One region of the Nonomuraea sp. NPDC049750 genome, then DNA from elsewhere that is predicted to be linked to it. Evidence: riboswitches for the same ligand, from Rfam matches in the RefSeq annotation. Region 1 holds a riboswitch; the other holds the start of a gene.
What was found. Region 1 has a riboswitch for cyclic di-AMP ahead of AB0J16_RS56025 (hypothetical protein). Riboswitches for the same ligand answer to the same signal wherever they lie in the genome.
Positions count from the first base shown of each region.

Region 1 (7,543 bases):
GTCTTCTCGGCTGCCGAGCAGGATGTCGATGTCCCCGGCACGGAGTGGGACGCCTTGCAGGAGTGCGGCGCTTGTGCCGCACACGCGATACGCCAGGTTGCTGTCCGCGGCTCCGAGCGCGTCGAGGGCCATGTCTAATGTCGTGGTTACGTCCGTCAAGGTCAGTGATCTTGTTCTGTCGCCCATGCAAAGCAACGTAGCCATCAGGCGAGTGGGCGCGTCAGGCCTCCCGCGTACGCGATCTGCGCCAGAGGATCTTGTGGTGGTTTCGGCTGTTATCGCACTTCGTGAGCCAAGCTCGGTTACGCTCTTGATCTCGGTACCGGGCGTGCCCGATAGGGAGGCCGCATGGCGGACAAAGGGATCACGACGATAGGCCGGTGCTACGGCTGCAAGCGCACCTTCGGCTACGACCCGGAACGCGTCACGATGTTCCTGGTCGACCTCGACACCTCAGCTCCCGCCGGTACCCAGCGTGAGCCCACGCCGGAAGCCCTGGCTCGGTCGCGACGGGAACCTGTGTGCCCCGATTGCGTGCGCCGAGGGCGGCACGCCAGGCAGGACGACGGGCCCACGTGGCCACGCGGCACCGCCTGAAGGCTCCCCATGGTCACGCGGCACCGCCTGAGCGGCCCCAGCCACCGCCTGGGCGGTCCCAGGCCCACCTGAGCAGTCCCGCAACCGCCCGAGTGACCCCGGAAACGCCCCAGCGGTCCCGGCGCCGGCTGAGCGGTCACGGGACGAGCGCTTGGGCTTGGGTTGAGTTGCGGGACGAGCGCTCAGGGGTGGGTTGAGTCGCGGAGTGAGCGCGTAGGCTCGGGTTGATGCGTGCGCGAGCGATCTCCCGAGAGGCCCTGGTCGAGGAGCTGGCCGAGCGGATCGCGGGCCTGCCGCGCGACTCCTACGCGCGGGTCGCCGTCGACGGAGCGCCGCCCGCCCATCCCGAACGGCTGGCGGACGAGCTGGTCGCGCCGCTCAGAGCGCGGGGCAGGGCCGTGTTGCGGGTGTCCGCCGCCGATTTCCTGCGGCCCGCGTCTCTCAGGCTCGAGTATGGCCGGACGGACCCCGACGCCTTCTATGACGACTGGCTCGACACCGGGGGGTTGACCCGGGAGGTGCTCGGGCCGCTGGGAGCTCAGGGGACCGGCAAGGTGCTGCCGGCGCTCTGGGACAGCCGAGCCGATCGCGCGTACCGCCTGCCGTACCAAACCCTGCCTCAGGGGGCTGTGCTGCTGCTCGACGGGACGCTGCTGCTGGGCCGCGGGCTGCCGTTCGAGGTGAGTGCGCATCTGTGGCTGTCCGAGGGGGCGCTGGGGCGGATGACCGGGGCGGACGAGCGGTGGCGGCTGCCCGCCTACGCGCGCTACGAGCGGGAGGCCGAACCGCTGCGGGCCGCCGACGTGGCGGTGCGCGCCGACCATCCCGCGCGTATGGCGGTCCTGATTGAGGGCGAGCGGTAACCGGCGCACACTGAGGTGGTGACTCTCAGCAACTGGTACAACATCGTTCCAGATCTGCCCGCGCCGCCGCCTCCGCCGTTGCATCCGGGCACGCGGCAGCCGGTGGGACCCGATGATCTGGCGCCGCTGTTCCCGATGGAGCTGATCGGCCAGGAGGTGAGCACCGAGCGGTACATCGCCATTCCCCAGGAGGTGCTCGATGTCTACCGGCTCTGGCGGCCGACCCCGCTGATCCGGGCACGCCGGCTGGAGAAGGCGCTCGGCACGCCCGCGCGGATCTACTACAAGTACGAGGGCGTCTCGCCCGCCGGGTCGCACAAGCCGAACACCGCCGTCCCCCAGGCGTACTACAACGCCCGCGAAGGCGTACGGCTGCTCACCACGGAGACCGGAGCGGGACAGTGGGGGTCGGCGCTGGCGTTCGCGTGTGCGCAGTTCGATCTGGAGTGCCAGATCTGGATGGTCCGCGCCTCCTACGACCAGAAGCCCTATCGGCGCTCACTTATGCAGGTGTACGGCGCGACGGTGTACCCCAGCCCCTCGACCGTGACCGGGGCGGGCAGCAAGGTGCTGGCCGACGACCCCGGCTCGCCCGGCAGCCTCGGCATCGCGATCAGCGAGGCGGTCGAGGTGGCCGGCGCGAACCCGGATGCCCGCTACGCGCTCGGTTCGGTACTGAACCACGTGCTCATGCACCAGACCGTCATCGGCGAGGAGGCGCTGGCCCAGCTGGAGGAGATGCCGGACCTGATCATCGGCTGCACCGGAGGCGGCTCGAACTTCGCCGGGCTCACCTTCCCGTTCCTGCGCGAGAAGCTGGCCGGCAACCTCGACGTCACGCTGCGCGCCGTCGAGCCCGAGGCGTGCCCGTCGTTCACGCGGGGCGTCTACGCCTACGACTTCGGCGACGCGGCGGGCTTCACGCCGCTGCTCAAGATGCACACGCTGGGTCACGGGTTCGTGCCCGATCCGATCCACGCGGGCGGGCTGCGTTATCACGGTATGTCGCCGTTGCTGTCGCACATGTACGAACTGGGCCTGTTCGAGGCGGTGACCAAGTCACAGACCGAGTGCTTCGAGGCCGGTGTGCGCTTCGCCCGTACCGAGGGCATCGTCCCGGCGCCCGAGCCGACGCACGCGCTGGCCGAGACCATCGCCGAGGCGCTGCGGTGCAGGGAGAGCGGCGAGGAGAAGGTGATCCTGACCGCGCTGTGCGGGCACGGCCACTTCGATCTGGCCGCCTACGACCGCTACCTGTCGGGGCGCATGGAGGACTACCCGCTCCCGCAGGAGCGCATCGACGAGGCCCTGCACGGTCTCCCGGGCTGAGCCGTCGCACCGGCCGAGGTGAAAGGAGCTCACCGCGGCCGGCCCGCCGTCAGTTCGCGTTCGGACGCTTGCCGTGGTTGGCCTTCTTCTTCTTGCGCGCCTTGGTCTTGCGTGATCGCTTCGCCATGGGTACCTCCAGTGATCGGTCCGTTTCCCAACGTCTCGCGCTGTGGTCTACCGCACAACCCGTACGACCTAACATTCCCCAACAAAGTCGTGTCATAATTTGGTGGAATCTGTTGGAAGGAGCGGGGGCGTGCTCGCACAGCAGCGCCAGCAGGCGATTCTCGAACGCGTGCGCAGCAGCGGCGGCGTTCGGGTGGCCGACCTCGTTCGCGAGCTCGGCGTCTCCGACATGACGGTCCGCCGCGACCTCGAAGTGCTCGCCGAGCGCGGGCTGCTGGAGAAGGTGCACGGCGGCGCGACCGCGCTGGGGCCCGGCTCGACCGAGGAGCCGGGCTTCACCGCCAAGTCCGCCCGCCAGCAGCAGGAGAAGGAGGCCATCGCGCGCCGCGCCGCCCAGTTCGTCCGGCCCGGCACCGCGGTCGCCCTGTCGGCCGGGACCACCACCTGGGCCCTGGCCCACCACCTCATCTCGGTGCCCGAGCTCACGGTCATCACCAATTCGATCCCGGTGGCCGACGTCTTCCACCGCAACCCGCGCGCCGACCGCACGGTCGTGCTGACCGGCGGCGTACGCACGCCGTCCGACGCCCTCGTCGGCCCGGTCGCGGTGGCCGCGATCCGGCGGCTGCATGTGGACACGCTGTTCCTCGGCGTGCACGGGATGAGCGTGCGGGCCGGGTTCACCACGCCCAACCTGCTGGAGTCGGAGACCGACAGGGAGCTGGTGCACGCGGCGCACCGGCTGGTCATCCCGGCCGACCACACCAAGTGGAACACGGTCGGCATCAGCACGATCGCCGATCTGACCGAGGCCGACGCGGTCATCAGCGACTCGGGACTGCCCGAGGAAGCACGCATGGAGCTGGGCGAACGCGCCGGCGAACTGATCATCGCGGAGGACTCGCAGTGAAACGCACCATCACCCACCTGGCCGACGGCCGAGAGCTGATCTACTTCGACCGGCGCGACGACGCCGACCGGAGCGCGATCGACCGGCGGGCGCTCGACCCCAGGCCGATGGCGTCGGAGCTGCGCTACGACCCGCTCACCGAGGAGTGGATCGCGATGGCGGGGCACCGCCAGACGCGTACGTTCCTGCCTCCGGCCAACGAGTGCCCGCTGTGCCCGTCGTCCGAGACGAGGGCTTCGGAGATCCCGGCGTACGACTATGACGTGGTGGTGTTCGAGAACCGCTTCCCCTCGTTTTCCGGAAATTTCGGGACTTATGGTGATGTCGGGGGGCTGAGTGAGGTCCGGCCGGGCGTGGGGCGGTGTGAGGTGGTGTGCTTCACCTCTGAGCATTCGTCGTCGTTCTCGCGGCTCTCCGACGAGCAGGTGGGCCTGGTCATGGAGGCGTGGGCCGACCGTACGGCCGAGCTGTCCGCGATCGAGGGTGTCGAGCAGGTGTTCTGCTTCGAGAACCGGGGCGAGGAGATCGGCATCACGCTGCCGCACCCGCACGGGCAGATCTACGCCTACCCGTACGTGACCCCGCGGACCAAACTCCAGCTCGGCGCGGCCGCCCGGCACCAGGGCGGCAACCTCTTCGCCGACGTGCTGGCGGCCGAGCGGGCCGCCGGGGTGCGCGTGGTGGCGGCCAACGAGCTGTGGACGGCGTTCGTGCCCGCCGCCGCCCGCTGGCCGTTCGAGGTGCACGTGTATCCGCACCGGCAGGTGCCGGACCTGGCCGCGCTGTCGGAGGAGGAACGCGCCGCCTTCGCCCCGCTCTACACCTCCGTACTGCGGGCGCTCGACGGGCTGTTCGGCGTCGCCATGCCGTACATCTCAGCCTGGCACCAGGCGCCGGTGCGGCAGGATCGTGACCTGGCCTATCTGCACCTGGAGCTGTTCAGCATCAGACGGGCGCCCGGGAAACTCAAGTATCTGGCGGGCTCGGAGTCGGCCATGGGCGCGTTCGTCAACGATGTCCTGCCGGAGGAAGCCGCACGCATGCTTAAATCACAGGTAGATCTCTAATTGGTTGCCGCTTGGAGTCGCATGACCTTGGTTTTACCACTAATATCCCTTTTCAGCGCCGACCTAAACGGTCGGTGCTGGCCTAATCCTGGGTGCGTGGCCCGGGAGCCGGGGACCCATCGCGTCTTGGGGTGAATCCACTCAGGTGGTAAGGCGGCATCTCCCTGCCCGAACCCGTCAGCTAACCCGGCCGGCATAGGGAGAGGAAACCCTTCGTGGCGGCTGCGTCCCCCTCGAGTCTTGCCATCGCTCTCATCACCACCGCTTCCATGGCCTTCGGCGCCTTCACGGCCACGCCCGCCGCTGCCGCCCCCAAGCCCAGCGAGGCCCAGCTCCGCGCGGAGCTGAAGCAGCTGGACAAGAAGGTCGACAAGCTCATCGAGACCTACAATCTCAAGCGCGTCGAACTCGCCAAGGCCAAACAGGACTCGGAAACGACCAAGAACCGGCTGGCCACAGCGGAGGCCCAGCTCATCACCGCTCAGAAACGCGTCACCGAGCTCGCGCGCCTGCAGTACCAGAACGGCACCGGCGCGCTGCCGAACCTCACCCTGCCGACCGATGCCTCCAGCGCGGCGTTGCTGGACCACCTCGCGGCCGAGCAACAGGCGGTCGTGCAGGGCGTGGCCACCGCCCGGGACGAGAAGAAGGCGGCCGCGGACCAGGCGACCGCCCTCGAGGCGAAGATCCGCGAGGACGCGGCCAACGTGGCCAAGCAGCGCGACGACGCGCAGGACGTCATCAAGGACATCCAGAAGAAGCTGAAGGGCCTCATCCCGTTCGGCCCCGGCCGCCGCTCGGACGGCAGCTGGGCGCCCGAACTGCCCTCAGGCACCGACAACATCACCGCCCGGATGCGGGTGATCCGCGGGCTGATCCAGAAGGACTTCGCGCTGCCGTACGAGGTGGGCTGCTTCCGCGCGGACGGCGGCGGCGGCGAGCACCCGCTGGGGCGCGCGTGCGACTTCATGATGAGCACCGGTGGCAGCATGCCCAGCTCCGCCAACCAGGCACTCGGCGACCGCGTGGCGGCCTGGGCGCTGGAGAACAAGGACAAGCTCGGGGTCAAGTACGTGATCTGGAAGCAGCGCATCAACCAGGGCTCGGGGTGGAGCTCGATGTCCGACCGCGGCAGCATCACCCAGAACCACTTCGACCACGTGCACATCTCGATGTTCTAGAAATGGGACGAATCGCATCTAATGAGCTATTCGCTCACTTGAAGATGGCGTTTGAGCTGGTCATCGACCCGCGAGGGTGATGTTCGCCCACGCCGCCCTGTGTGTCAGCGTATGGCTGTTCACCTCCTCTTTTCCGAGTTCGCCGGACGTCGAGTACCGGAGGGGCGGCTCCGGCGCGAAGATCCACCGCTGGCCCCTCGACGCGTCCACCGCCCTGCTCAAGACGGGCTCCGACGGTTTGGCTCACCCCCGAGGGGTGGACCAGCCCGGTGTGGGCACTCCAGGGCGGCGTGTTCACCGGCGGCAACGACATCGTCGTCGGGTTGTGTCCCGACGGCGCGCCTCCCGTCAGCTACATGCTGAGCGGCACGGCAAACATCTACGGCGACTACCGCAAGTCCTGCCTGCACCGCGTCACGGTCTCCGCCGACCGCGCCACGCTCGACGTCCACTACCTGACGACCGCACCCGGCAACGCGCAGAATGTCGCGTACTGGCCCGCGAGCGGAGAGCCGTGGCTGGTCAACGAGTTCCGCGGGGACTATGACGGCGTGTACGGGAGCGACCGCCTGGTGCCGGCGTTGAGCTGCCCGGATCTCACGTGCTAAGAGCCGTGCCCGCCAGCCGGAACGGGAGCCGGTCGCGGCGCGGCCGTCGCCCTTGCCCTGACGTGGATGCCGCCGACCCTGGCCAGCATCGTCGACACATTGAGCAGGATGATCGCCGCCTTCAGCGCGTTCGCTCCCACGTCGTGCGCCGCCATCCAGCGGCCCAGTTCTGGACCGAACACGTGCATCGCGCCGTACGAGAAGGCGACCTTCGTCAGGGTGATGGCGACCCAGGCGGTCACGTAAGCAAGCCCGGCCCTGGAGTACACGGCCTGCTTGTCCGGCACGTACTCGAACCGCATGAACGAGATCGCGGCCAATCCCATCGCCAGGCCGAGCACGGTGGCCGCGGCTTCGAGCAGCAGCCCGGTGCCCGACAGCTCGAAGCCGTCGAAGAAGATCGGAACCAGCGCCGCCGCCCCTGCCACAGGGCGCAGGAGCCGGAACAGCCCCACCTTCCGCCGGCCGATGTCGCTTTCGATGGCGATCGCGAAGATGATCAGGTTGAGGAGGAATATGCTCACATCGCTCATGGCAGACGACGGTAGGTCGCAGGGCCGGGGCCGATCGTCAAGCCGGAGGTTGGTTCGCGTCAACCCGTGGGTTGAGAGTCGGAGGCGATCCCCCGCCGGTAGGCGTAACGGACGGCCTGCGCGCGGTCCCGCGCCCCGATCTTCGCGAAGATGCGGTTGATGTGCGTTTTCACCGTGGCCTCGCTCACGCGCAGCCGCTGCACGATCTCCCGGTTGGACAGCCCCGCCGCGACCAGCTTGAGCACTTCCAGCTCGCGGTTCGTCAACCCGTCCGGAGGCTCGGGGGGCGGAGCGGCGTCGAAGAGCGACTCGCGGACTCGCTTGGTGAG
Region 1 is NZ_JBFANB010000049.1:32,598-40,140, reverse strand. It holds gene AB0J16_RS56055 (hypothetical protein) at 1-186, opposite strand, end outside; gene AB0J16_RS56050 (hypothetical protein) at 349-597, shown strand; gene AB0J16_RS56045 (uridine kinase) at 825-1,460, shown strand; gene AB0J16_RS56040 (TrpB-like pyridoxal phosphate-dependent enzyme) at 1,479-2,789, shown strand; gene AB0J16_RS56035 (DeoR/GlpR family DNA-binding transcription regulator) at 3,046-3,825, shown strand; gene galT (galactose-1-phosphate uridylyltransferase) at 3,822-4,892, shown strand; cyclic di-AMP (ydaO/yuaA leader) riboswitch at 4,962-5,102, shown strand; gene AB0J16_RS56025 (hypothetical protein) at 5,108-6,073, shown strand; gene AB0J16_RS56020 (hypothetical protein) at 6,343-6,681, shown strand; gene AB0J16_RS56015 (hypothetical protein) at 6,678-7,214, opposite strand; gene AB0J16_RS56010 (response regulator transcription factor) at 7,274-7,543, opposite strand, start outside.

Region 2 (7,543 bases), on a different contig from region 1:
TTGCCGTTGGCGCCGAACTCCGGCCAGTACTGGGCCACCGGAGCGTCCAGATCCAGCTCACCACGCTGTGCCAGCAGATGGGCACAGATCGCGGTAGCGCCCTTCGTCGTGGATGCGACGTGGACGATGGTGTTTTTGCGCCACGGTCGGTTCGCTTCGCGATCGGCGAGCCCGCCCCACAGGTTGGCGACAGGGCGGCCGCCCACGTATACGCTGCACGCCGCGCCGACCTCGCCGGGGGCCTCGAAGTTCGCGCGGAACGCGTCAGCGAGCTTTCCCCAGCCTTCCTCTACACCGTGCTCGAGATCGTCATCACCACCGCCGCTCACGGAGGCGTTGTCGCGGCCCTGATCGGCTGTCATTGGGATATCCATTCTCTCGTTACGGTTTGTCGCCCGGGAACCGCCATCGATGGCGTTGGTCAGCCGCTCCCCTCGGACTGATCCGCTGACCCTCCGGGTGGTTCCGAAGCGACTCCTCGGCGAGCTCCACAGGGTCCTCCCCGGACGACTTCGCGGATCGGGTTCCGTTCACCGCGCTCTGCTGTAGCGCGCGCGGCCTCGGAGGGGTGCTCCAGCACCCTCCCGGGGCCCGTCCAATCGGACCCGATGGCTTGTTGGAGGGCTGCTCATGACAGCCAGCATGGAGGGCTGACGCAGCGTCAAGGTCAAGCCCACAGGGCAGATTCGATTCGTCTGCGTACGCCGATCGTCCCCAGGCGATCTTGACGATCATTCGGTGACAACGGCTGTTTGCCCTGGTTGAGCGCGCCGTTGTCGCCCCACGTGTGTGCGACACCATGGTTGGAGTCGATCTGCAGGATCGGCTGTGTCATTCGGTGGTCGCCATGGGGGCAGCGCGGGTAGTCGGGATCTTGTGCCCAGCTCGGCCAGCCGCCGAGTTTGTCGCCCTGGCGGTTGAGTGTGAATACGACCTCGCGTTCGTCGGGGAGCAGCGCCGGCTCGTCGGCCTCGCGATAGGGATAGTCCTTGGCCGCGCGGCCCCAGCCGATGATCGGCCGTACCGGGAGCACACGTGCTCCTTCCGGTTCCTTCACGGGGGTGACCGCGCCGGCCGGGTCGACGATCCGCACCAGATCACCGCTGGAGAACGGGTGGTAAGGGTTGCACGTTGTGCAGGGGAACAATTGCAGCAGGCCCAGGCCGAAGGCTTCCCGTGCGGCTTTCGGTGTGCGGGAAAGGTCGATCTGGACGAAGAATGTGAGCGGTGCCTCGCACGAGCGGTGGTGCCTTATAGTAGTTTTCGGCGAGTCGCAGTCGACACCGGCGGCGATCAGCCGTGGCACAACCTCCGGAACGTCGAAGGTGATGCACTGCCCCAGGGCGAGCGCCAGCTTGTGATCCTCGATCCCGCCATACTCGACGATCGCCCCGGCGACCGAGCCGCCTGATCAGGGTTGAGTTCTTCGGGCCCCACGACCTTGGCGCCGCGTTCTCGCAGCTGACGAATGATGGTCGCATCGCCGAGGTCTTCCGCGATGTCGAGCGGGCGGTGCAATGTCGGTGTCACCACGTTGACGTCAGCGCCAGCGGCGAGCAGAAGCTGCAAGTTCTCCACAGCACCGGCCCTGGCGCGGCCCACAACGGGAGCGGTTGCCGGTCGCGGCCGGCGAGGCGCCGGCGGGGAGCAGTACCCGGACGAAGGCGGCGGCGCCGCGGCGTCGTGCGGCGTACTCAAGCCCGACATCGAGATCCCACCGGCGGACGGTGAGATAACACGCACTCCAGCAGGTCAAGACGTTCGCTCTGCGCCGCCATCTGCAGCACGTCACCGGCGCTGTCCGGCTGTTGTTCCAGGTGAGTCGTGAGCGCCGCAACGTCACCGTGCTCGAAGAGCTCATAGAGGTTCATGGGCCATGGAACGTACTGCCTGCCACGGACATCGAATTTCCGGCCAAGTGAGGCGTCGCCACGGCTACCAGGCCGGTTCGGCGAAGTAGCGGTACGCCGACGTGGGCAGCGTCACCGGCACGCAGCCCTCCTCAATCACCTCGAACGAGCAGCTGCTCACGCTTGCGCAAAGATCGAGAAATTTCCGGATTGCTGTGGGGATCTCTTGAAAAGAGGGGCACAGTCGGGCGATCATGAACGCCCATGACGAAAAAGATCATTTCCAGCGTCGCCGGCATTGTTATCGGGGCCACCGCCCTCATCGGCGGCACCGCCTCCCAGGCGGCCGCGGTGAGCGGCTGCTCGAAGACCGCGAGCAGCGACCACTCCGTGAGCGTCAAGTGCACCAGCGGGCTTGAGACCTATTTCCGGGTCTACGGGTACTTCTGTTCCACCTCGTCCTGCTCCTACATCCCGGGCAGCCTGGTCTCCATAGGCAGCACGAGCAAGGCCACCAGCGGCGCCTACTACAGCGGCAGGTGGAAGGTGAAGGGCTGCTACGTGACCGACGGCTGCTGAGGCACCCGCCGACACGCCCGTCGTGTCGCCGCCGAGCGCTAGGTCTTCTGTCTCGGCCTGCGGCAGGACAACGACTTCGAGGAAGAGGAGTACGCGGCGCGGATCGTCGACGCCCTTCCCTCCCGACTTGTGGGATCCAACGCCGATCTCCCCGCGAAGCCGTGGCGTCGCGGGGAGGTCGGCCGGGGGCCCGGCCTTGCGTCAGATGTGCTCGGCGGGGTTCGCCGGGAGGTAGAAGTTCCAGCTGCCGTGCCCCTCGTGGGCGCCGCCTGCGGGGCAGTGCCCGTTGTCGGGGCGGCCATTCCACCAAAGGGTGTAGCACTTGTTACAGAAGCGCCAGTTGTCCTGCTGTGTCGTCGGTGACATGTCCCCTCCTCCAGTATCGAGAACCGGCTCGCTGTCCGGCCACCGTCAGTGTCTGAGGTGATCGCAGGATCGTGACATCCCCAAACTTGGGGGGTTGCGGTCTGATGGGCAGATAAGGCGGCCATGCGCTGTTCAGCCCAACGTGGTGGGCTTTTCGGCAGCCGGTACGGGAGCGTGAGACGCCGACGAGCGCGCGTCCAGAAGGACGCGCGCTCGTCGGCAGGAGAGCCCTCGGTCAGGAAGTCGTCAGGCGCCGTAGCTCGGGTAGCCGTAGCCGACCACCTGGGACGTCGGCCGGACGCGCTGCTGGACGCTGCCGTTGCCGGTGTTGCCCTCGATCGTGGAGATCGTGCCGTCGTGGTTGTCCTTGACGACGAAACCGACGTGCTCGATGTCGTCCAGGCTCTTGCTGCCGCCCCACGAGAAGAACACCACGGCGCCCGGCTTCGGGGTCGTGCCCCAGTGGTTGTTGTGGGCGAACCACTTCGCGTGCTCGACCGTGTAGGCGTCCCAGCCGATCATGCTGCGCGCGCCGGACTGCTCGCCGACCCACGAGACGAACATCGAGCACCAGGCGGCGTTCAGGTAGTCCGCCCGGGTGCCGCCGTCGCGCCTGAGGGTCTCCAGGGCGCGCGGGGAGTTCATGTACCACTTCTGGAACTTGGTGCCGCCACCGTAGGCGTTCTCAGTGGTGCCGACCTGGGCCTTGGCCAGCGCCAACACCCGCGAGACCGTGGCCTTGGCCTTGATCTCGCTCTCCGGGTGGCTCTTCGCGGCGGCGTGTGCCGGGGCCACGGCGGCGTGGGCGGTGGCGGTGTCCGCGTGGGCGGCGGACTGGCCGGCGAGTGCGGCGGCCGCGACGCTCACGCCGAGGACGGCGTGAGCAAAGGTCGACTTGGTGGCGCGAAAAAGATGGGACTTCGCCATCGAGGGGGTAACTCCTTGCTTCCATGCCGCTTACCGGGTTAGCTGACGGGTTCGGACGTGGAAGCTGTCCTACGGCACGTGACGTGCCGATACACCCCAAAGGACGGTGGGTCCCCGGTTCCGCGCGAGGCGGATTCAGCGGTCACAGGACGGTCCTGTGATGCCTTTGTGCGATGGTCTGGCAACGAACGGACAAACCGGACGTATGCCTCATATGACCACAAAGGTAATGCAAGAGGCAAGGGTCTTACAAATAGATGAATCGCCAGCTAAGAGAGCTGCTCCCTCGCGTCGGCCAGAAGCCCCATCATGGCAAGGCTTTCGTCAAGTGGCATGATCGCGGATTCGGTCCTGCCTTCGGCCATGGCGTCCCGTACCTCGCGCACCTCGCCGGCGTACCCGTTGTCCGCCGGATCGAGCTCGAGCTCCTCCGTCTCCATCGACGGCCCGCTCAGCACGACCCGCTCCGGCGCCCAGAACGGCGCCTTGATGTGGGCGCGCATGTCGGTGCCCACCACGAGGGCGTCGTTCGCGTACGGGCCCAGCAGCGAGCACTCCACCAGAGCCCGCCTGCCCCCCGGATAGACCAGCACCCCGCCCGCCTCCGCGTCCACCCCTGAAGGCGCCAGCGAGCCCGTGACGTGCATCCGTGAGGGCATCCCGAGCAGCAGCTGCGCCAGCCCGAACGAGTAGACGCCCAGGTCGAGCAGCGCCCCGCCGCCCAGCTCCGGCGCCCACAGCCGGTGCGCGGGATCGTAGGGAGCCTTGAAGCCGAACGACGCCTGGACCGAGCGGATCTCCCCGAACCGGGGATCGCCGGCCACCCGCTGGATGAGCGGATTGAACCGGGTCCACATGGCTTCCATCAGAAACACCCCGGCATCGCGGGCGAGCTGGACCATCCGCTCGGCGTCGGCGACGGACGCGGCGAGCGGCTTCTCGCACAACACCGCCTTGCCCGCCGCGATCGCCGCCTCGGCGACCTCCAGGTGCTGGGCGTGCGGGGTCGCCACGTAGACCGCGTCGACGCCGGGGTCGGCGCACAGCTCCGCGTACGAGCCGTACGCCGACTCGGCGCCCAGTTCCGAGGCCAGCGCCCGCGCGCGGCCGAGGTCGCGCGAACCGACGGCGGCCACCCGCATCCCCGGCTCAGCGGCGATGACCGCCCCGACCTTTGCGGCGATGACACCCGTGGCCGCGATACCCCATGAGAGATCCTTCATGAGGAAAGATCGTAGGGAATCACCCCATCCAGGCGAAAGTGTCCGGGTTGGGGCCGATGCGGCCGTTCTCCTGGTTCAGCGCGCCGATGGCCGCCATGTCCTCGGTGTCGAGGACGAAGTCGAACACCTCGAAGTTCTCTTTGATCCGCGCCGGCGTGACCGATTTGGGGATCACCACGTTGCCGAGCTGGATGTGCCAGCGCAGCACGATCTGCGCGGGCGTCCTGGCGTGCTTCTCCGACAGCACGGCGAGCGCCGGGTCGCCGAGCAGGCCCTTGCCCTGCCCCAGCGGGCTCCACGCCTCCGTGAGGATGCCGTTGTCCTCGTGGAACTGCCGCATCTGCCGTTGCTGGAAGTGCGGGTGCAGCTCGATCTGATTGATGGCCGGAGTGATGTCCGCCTCGTCGATCACCCGGGTGAGCGTCTCAGGGGTGAAATTGGACACACCGATCGCCTTCGCCCGGCCTTGACGGTAGATCTTCTCCAGGCCGCGCCACGCCTGGAGGTACTTGTCCTGCGACGGCACCGGCCAGTGGATCAGGTACAGGTCCACGTAGTCGAGCCCGAGCCGGGACAGGCTCTCGTCGAACGCCTCCTCCGCCCGCTCGTGGTCGTTGTTGAAGAGCTTGGTGGTGACGAACAGCTTCTCGCGCGGGATCCCCGAGGCGCGTACGGCCCGGCCGACGCCCTCCTCGTTCCCGTACGCGCTGGCGGTGTCGATGTGGCGGTAACCGGCCTCCAGAGCGGCCGTCACGACCTGTTCGGCCTCGTCGTCCGGCACCTGCCAGACGCCGAACCCGAGCTGCGGCACCTGCACGCCGTCGCTGTTGAGTAGTAGGGAGTTCATCTGAATGGTGGCGCGGAGACCCGGTCCTTCGGGGCCGGGAGGAAGCGCCACTCCTCCTTTCGAAAACAGTGTGGAAAGGCTTGGTCACGTTCGGTAATGTCTGCGGTGGGTGGGGCTGCTGTGACAGGAGGTGCGCGATGGCGATCCGCCGCTCCACCGCCAAACGACACGGCCTGCCCACGATCGTGCAACTGCGGCTCACGCCCACTCCGGCCCAGGCGGAGGCGCTGGCGGCGGCGGTGCTGTTGTGTAATAAGGCGGCCACTGTTGTCTCCCGCCTGGCCTGGCAGCACCGCACGTTCGCGGTGGTGGAGTTGCATCGGCTGGCCTACTACGAGGTGCGCGGGCAGGTGGCCGGGCTGGGTGCGCAAGCGGCTGTGCGGGCGATCGCCCGGGTGGCCGGCGCCTATGCCAACCGGCGCGCCAGCAAGAAACGCGCCCACATCTTCCGCCCGCACGGCGCCGTCCCCTACGACGCCCGGCTGATGAGCTTCAACCGTGACGCCCGCACCGTGTCGCTGTGGACCCCCACCGGCCGCGTCACCGCCCCCTACACCGGCCGCCCAGAAGACCTCAAAGCCATCGACACGCTGCCGCTCGGCGAGGCCGACCTGGTCTGCCGACGCGGCGTGTGGCTGCTGCAGGTCGCGCTCACCCTGCCCCGACCGGCGGTGCGTGAGCCGGTTCACGGATTTGTGGGGGTGGATCAAGGGGTGGCGAACCTTGCGGTCACCTCCGACGGTGCGGTGCTGCCCGGACCGGCGCTGCCGGGGCCGGTCGGTGGCAACGGCCACGTCCGAACCCTGCGGGAGCGGCGGCACCGGCAACGCCGCCGGTTGCAGAAGAAGGGCACGTCGGCGGCGCGGCGGGTGCTGCGCCGTCTGTCCGGTCGTGAGCATCGGATGATGACCGACCTCAACCACCAGATCAGCAAGCATGTGGTGCGTGAAGCCGAACGCACCGGTCGCGGGGTCGCCTTGGAGGATCTGCAGGGTATCCGCGGGCGGGTAAGGGCTCACCGGTTCCAGCGGCGCACCCTGCACAGCTGGGCCTTCGCCCAGCAGACCACGTTCACCCGCTACAAGGCCGCCCGGACGGGGGTCGCCTTCGTGCTGGTCGACCCCGCCTACACCTCGCAGGCGTGTCCGAACTGCGGGAACATCAGCAGGGCGAACCGACCGGCGCGGGGCCGGTTCGTCTGCACCAGGTGTGGCCTCGCTGGGCACGCCGACCACATCGCGGCCCGCAACATCGCCACACGCGGCGCTGCGGGCTGGGCTGCCATCAACCAGCCACACGCTACCGGCCTCCCTTCAACCAGACGGGACCGTGAGAGCAAACCACCAGCTTCAACCAGTGGTAGTTGATGGGTTCCATTGTTCATGTCCCGTTTCTGGCGGCTTAAGGCGGCCGGGCTAGCTTGAAGCGGTCGTGATCGGGCTATCACCCCGCGGGGGTAACAGAGTGGGCAAACAGGCGTCGGCCTGGGTGGAGTCCCCGCTTCAGATGCTGTGCGCCATAGAGGCGCACCGCGCTGGGCTGCTGGGGCCTGCCACGGTCGTCGTGCCGCGTGCCGGGCTGCGAGCGCTCAAGGCCACCCGCCGGGAGCTGTCCGGCCTGGCGCTGCCCGAGGGGCTGGAGCTGGCCGAGCCGCGCGAGCGCATGCCGCGCTCCCCGCACGCCGTCGGCGACGCCTTCTCCGGCCGGGTTCAGCTGCGCTGGCTCGTCTCCCATCCGGGCCGCATCGTGAT
Region 2 is NZ_JBFANB010000023.1:144,977-152,519, forward strand. It holds gene AB0J16_RS42060 (serine hydrolase domain-containing protein) at 1-362, opposite strand, end outside; gene AB0J16_RS42065 (DUF1963 domain-containing protein) at 668-1,306, opposite strand; gene AB0J16_RS42070 (hypothetical protein) at 1,695-1,871, opposite strand; gene AB0J16_RS42075 (hypothetical protein) at 2,115-2,429, shown strand; gene AB0J16_RS42080 (hypothetical protein) at 2,631-2,795, opposite strand; gene AB0J16_RS42085 (CHAP domain-containing protein) at 3,042-3,722, opposite strand; cyclic di-AMP (ydaO/yuaA leader) riboswitch at 3,735-3,873, opposite strand; gene AB0J16_RS42090 (Gfo/Idh/MocA family oxidoreductase) at 3,992-4,945, opposite strand; gene AB0J16_RS42095 (aldo/keto reductase) at 4,965-5,792, opposite strand; gene AB0J16_RS42100 (transposase) at 5,930-7,159, shown strand; gene AB0J16_RS42105 (hypothetical protein) at 7,281-7,543, shown strand, end outside.
Region 2: linked by a shared signal. The riboswitch ahead of AB0J16_RS42085 (CHAP domain-containing protein) and the one ahead of AB0J16_RS56025 (hypothetical protein) in region 1 are both predicted to bind cyclic di-AMP.